2 regions of the Bacillus sp. A015 genome follow, and region 2 is predicted to be linked to the other one. Evidence: riboswitches for the same ligand, from Rfam matches in the RefSeq annotation. Region 2 holds a riboswitch; the other holds the start of a gene.
What was found. Region 2 has a riboswitch for cyclic di-AMP ahead of ACSLGF_RS16570 (dicarboxylate/amino acid:cation symporter). Riboswitches for the same ligand answer to the same signal wherever they lie in the genome.
Positions count from the first base shown of each region.

Region 1: it holds a riboswitch for cyclic di-AMP, as region 2 does, so the genes downstream of both, ACSLGF_RS12000 (APC family permease) here and ACSLGF_RS16570 (dicarboxylate/amino acid:cation symporter) in region 2, are expected to answer to the same signal.

Region 1 covers NZ_JBSPZB010000013.1:2,583-5,048, reverse strand. The annotation lists gene ACSLGF_RS12005 (cellulose biosynthesis cyclic di-GMP-binding regulatory protein BcsB) at 1-795, shown strand, start outside; cyclic di-AMP (ydaO/yuaA leader) riboswitch at 862-1,005, shown strand; gene ACSLGF_RS12000 (APC family permease) at 1,118-2,466, shown strand, end outside.
Region 2 covers NZ_JBSPZB010000024.1:12,855-15,320, reverse strand. The annotation lists gene ACSLGF_RS16570 (dicarboxylate/amino acid:cation symporter) at 1-1,058, opposite strand, end outside; cyclic di-AMP (ydaO/yuaA leader) riboswitch at 1,136-1,269, opposite strand; gene ACSLGF_RS16565 (AI-2E family transporter) at 1,334-2,356, opposite strand.

The DNA.
Region 1 (2,466 bases), on a different contig from region 2:
TATATTGATTTGCAATTTGTCACAACTGGTTTTAAAAACATGGAATCCTGCAGACATACGGATGAAGAAGGCTGGATTTTCATTGACAAGAACAGTTCTCTTCAAATTCCAGAAGGAACAACTAGTGATACACCGGATTTAGCTGTATGGCCGCTTCCTTTCACTTCAAAGGCTCAGCAAGAAAAAACATTGATCATCATGCCGGATCAAATCAACCGTGAAACGATCAATCAAATGGCGATGCTCACAGAATCATTTAGTCAGCCAGCAGCTGCTCAATATCATTTGATCAAAGCCTCTAATGTGACAAACGAACAATTGAAGAATCACTCTCTCATTTTCATCGGGGGCATTCAAACGTTCTCTCTTTTAAAAGAAAAAGCGAATGATCTGATCGTTCCGACGAAAAAGGAACAATATGATGTATCCTCTTTTGGCATGATCAACGAAACAACTGCTCGTATTGTATGGACGCAGCCATCTGTTTGGAATAAAGAACAGACAATGATAGTCTTTTCAGGAATGAATGCAGCTGAAGCTGATGTGTCAAATGAAGTGATTCATTTCCTCCAAACAAATACAGAGACCGCAACAGTTGCGATAGAGAGCAAAAACAAAGACATGTTCTCTAATCATCAAACGATCAGCAGCACATCAAGCAATCTGAAAATAGGTGCAAAACAAAGCAGCAGTGAGTCTTGGATCTACTTTGCATGTATAGCTGCGCTCATCATTTTTGTGCTAGTGATGATTATCTATTTCTTACGAAAAAACCGCAAAAAGACTGAGTCATAAACGATCAAAAGACCTTGAAAAAATCTCTTTACTTTGGTGTCGAACGGGAGTATGATCTCTTTTATAAAAGACCAATCGCTGAATCATTTCGATGAGCGGGGGAACCAATTGTGGTATAAAAACCACGTGGGGTGAATCCTTTTCAGGTAGGGCAAAGTCTCATGCGCCCGAATCCGTCAGCTAACCTCGTAAGCGTTAAAGAGAGCAAAGACCAACCTGTGATCTAAACAATAGGCACAGGGGCATTCTATTGCCTCTGTGTCTTTTTGGCGATCGATCTTCTGTAACTTAAATCGTTTGACACTAAAGGAGCGGGCATCACATGTACAGTTTGATGAAGCGTATTTTAATTGGTAAACCATTAAAATCACAGGCAGCAGGAGAACAAAAACTATCAAAAATCAAAGCTTTGGCATTATTGTCATCAGACGCATTGTCATCAGTTGCATACGGTACAGAACAAATCTTGATTGTTCTATCAGTCGTCAGTGCGGCAGCGTTTTGGTACTCACTCCCGATTGCAGGTTGTGTATTCATTCTTTTAATGGCGTTAATTCTATCTTACCGCCAGATTATCTATGCTTATCCAGAAGGCGGCGGGGCATATGTCGTCTCTAGCAGGAACTTAGGTGAAAAACCAGGGCTGATCGCTGGTGGATCATTGCTGGTAGATTATATTTTGACTGTAGCAGTGAGCATTTCAGCGGGTACCGATGCCATCACATCAGCTTTTCCAGCACTATATCCATACCACGTCATGATCTCAATCGTTCTGGTCTTAGTGATTATGGTGCTAAACCTTCGTGGATTAACAGAATCGGCATCTATTTTAGCTTATCCTGTATACCTGTTTGTCTTTTCACTTCTCATTTTAATTGGGGTTGGCGGCTTTAAACTATTAACAGGGGAAGTACCACCAGCACCTGAGCATACGGCGTTAGGCACACATGTATCAGGCATTACATTATTTCTTTTATTAAAAGCATTTTCATCTGGTTGTTCTGCTCTGACAGGAGTTGAAGCCATTTCAAATACCATTCCATCCTTTAAAAAACCAGCTGCACAAAATGCAGCCAGAACGCTATTGATGATGGGTGGATTACTGGCCGTTTTATTTGTAGGTGTGACTCTGCTTGCGTTTGGTTTTGGCATCTCACCAAAACCGGAAGAAACCGTTGTGTCACAAATTGCATCAGATACATTTGGGCGTACATTTTTCTATTATGTCATTCAGGCTGTCACGGCTTTAATCTTGATACTAGCGGCAAATACCGGATTTTCAGCCTTTCCATTATTGGCTGTCAACTTAGCAAAGGATAAATATATGCCGCGCATGTTTACAGTAAGAGGAGATCGACTTGGTTACTCCAATGGCATTATCTTTTTAGGCGTAGCCTCTATGCTGCTCATTTGGTTGTTTGGTGGGAAAACGGAACACCTGATACCACTTTATGCTGTCGGTGTGTTTATTCCATTTACCTTGTCTCAGACAGGCATGTGTGTGAAGTGGATTCGGGAAAAACCACAGGGCTGGAAAATGAAAATGCCAATTAATATAGTGGGAGCACTTATTTCTTTCACGGTTCTCATGATTCTCATTTTGACCAAGTTCCATCTTGTATGGCCAGTTTTTATTTTCATGCCAATCGTTCTATTTATTTTTCATTCCAT
Region 2 (2,466 bases):
GCCAGCATAATCAAGCCAACCCCCGGTACGCCGGCTGTCCCAATACTGGCTAATACGGCGGTTAATACAACTGTGATCATTTGTATAAGCGTCAATTCAACACCAAATACTTGTGCAATAAAGATGGTTGCGACCCCTTGCATAATCGCCGTCCCATCCATATTGATTGTCGCGCCCAATGGCTGCACAAAGCTAGATATAGGCTCAGGTACTTTCAGCTTTTTCTGAGCTGTTTCCATTGAAACAGGAAGAACTGCACTACTGCTTGACGTACTAAATGCCACGACCATCGCAGGTGAAAAATCTTTAAAGAATGTAAAAGGATTTCGTTTTGCAAATAAAGCCAAAGTTGAACCATAGGTGAGAAAGAAATGAACAAACAGCGCTACTAGAACCACTGAAAAGTACAGCCCCATGGCTTTAATTGCATCAAGACCTTGGCTCCCAATCGCCGTTACAATTAAGCCAAATGTTCCGTATGGAGCAAATTTCATGACTACTCCCACAAGGTACATCATGAGTTCATTGCCTTGTTCTAATATTTTGAGTAACCCTTCTGTTTTTTTACCTAGTACTGCAATGCCTAGACCTAAGAAAACACAGAACACAATGATTTGCAGCATGTTACCTTCAACTAGAGATTGGACTGGATTTGTTGGAATGATGTTTAATAATGTGTCAGCCGTAGATGGTGCTTCTTGAGGTTTAAATTCTGCCCCCTTTGTGTCGAAAGAGCCAAAGGAACCAGGTTTAATTAATAACGCTAAAGACATTGAAATGATTATAGCGAATGTTGTTGTCAGTAGAAAGTACGAGATGCTTTTTGCGCCAATTCTGCCAAGCTTTTTCGGATCACCAAGGCCTGCCACGCCAAGTGTGATGGAAAAGAACACGATTGGCACAACTAACATTTTGATAAGATTTAAGAAGATTTGACCTAGAGGTGTGAACAGATAAGGATCTAACATTTTGAATACATTTGGAGCAAAAATGTTAAGCAAAAGTCCCGTGATTGCACCTACAATGAGGGCAATGATAATTTTTGTAGCCAGCTTCAATAAAATCTCCCCTTCCTCGTCAAAAAGACCCACGAGAGAGTTTTCTCGTGGGTCTGCGTGTTCTTACATATACCACCGTTTACTCTCTTCACGCTGATGAGGTTAGCTGACGGGTTAGGACGAAGAGATGTCCTTTTTTCTAATGAAAGAAAAATTCACCCCAAAAACATGGGTCCCCCATTCCTTTAGAAGGATTAAGCGTGTGGTTATTATGATATTTTCATACTATTTATACCTTATTTTTAGAAAATTGTAAACAGGTTCATATGAACTTTTTAATTACTTTCTTCCTTATTTGTGACCTCCAAAATGTCTAAAATAAACACAAAGATTGGGATACCGATAATGAGTCCCCAAATGCCAATATAGTGTTCAGAGAAAATCAGCACAATAAATGTGAAGAAAATAGGGAGTTCTGTTTTAGCTGACATGAGCTTCGGATTTAAGAAATAGGCTTCAATTGCATGGATGATGACGATGACCAGCACAATATAAAGGACATACATTCCGCCTCCAAGTGTATACGCAATGATGCTCAATGGAATGAGAGAGATGACCACACCCGCTACAGGAATTAAGCCTAGCAAAAAGACCATGACCGCTAATCCAAATAACTGCGGAAAGCCCATAATTCCAAGCGCAATTGTCGTTAAGACACAGTTAACGGTGGCAATGATAAACTGTGCTTCGAGTACCTTTCCAAACGTTCTGGAGAATTTACGTCCAAAGAAAGCAATTTCATGATAGAACACGGAGATTTTACTCGTTTTGAACTTGTTCATGAATTGGATGAGGCGTTCCTTTTCGAACAGGAAGAACATGCTTAATATTAAGGACATAATGACCTGGATACTAAACGTGCTGAAATCTGTTAAGTATGTATAGAGGAAATTAAACCCTTTCTCAAAGTAAGCTGATATTTTGAAATCTCCGAATACGTTGGTGATGACGTCAAAGAAGGGTAAATCTTGTGGATGATCTGAAATTTTCTTTCCTAAATGAAATAACTGCTCCACCTGTTTGGCGATGATTGGCACAAAAACGAATCCGCCAAACGTCAATCCACCAGCCAGGAGAATATACAAAAGGGTAATGACCGATTTCTGTCCTATTTTTAGGAAGTGATTTAAAAAGCCCCTAATGACCTCTTCTAACCGATTCATCAAAAAGGTGAATATGAAGGTCAGGAGAATTAAATTCATCATTCCTCTTAATAGATACAATACTGTGGCTAATACTACAAATACTGCAAACCGCTTAACACCGGGTTTTTCGAACAATTTTAAAAATGCTGCCATTACGTTCCACACCTGCCAGGACTAAAGTCTATTTTTCATCGTATCTGATATACATTATATCGGATCTTTCTGTAAATTATATAACAAAAGGTCAATGAGGTCTTACGATT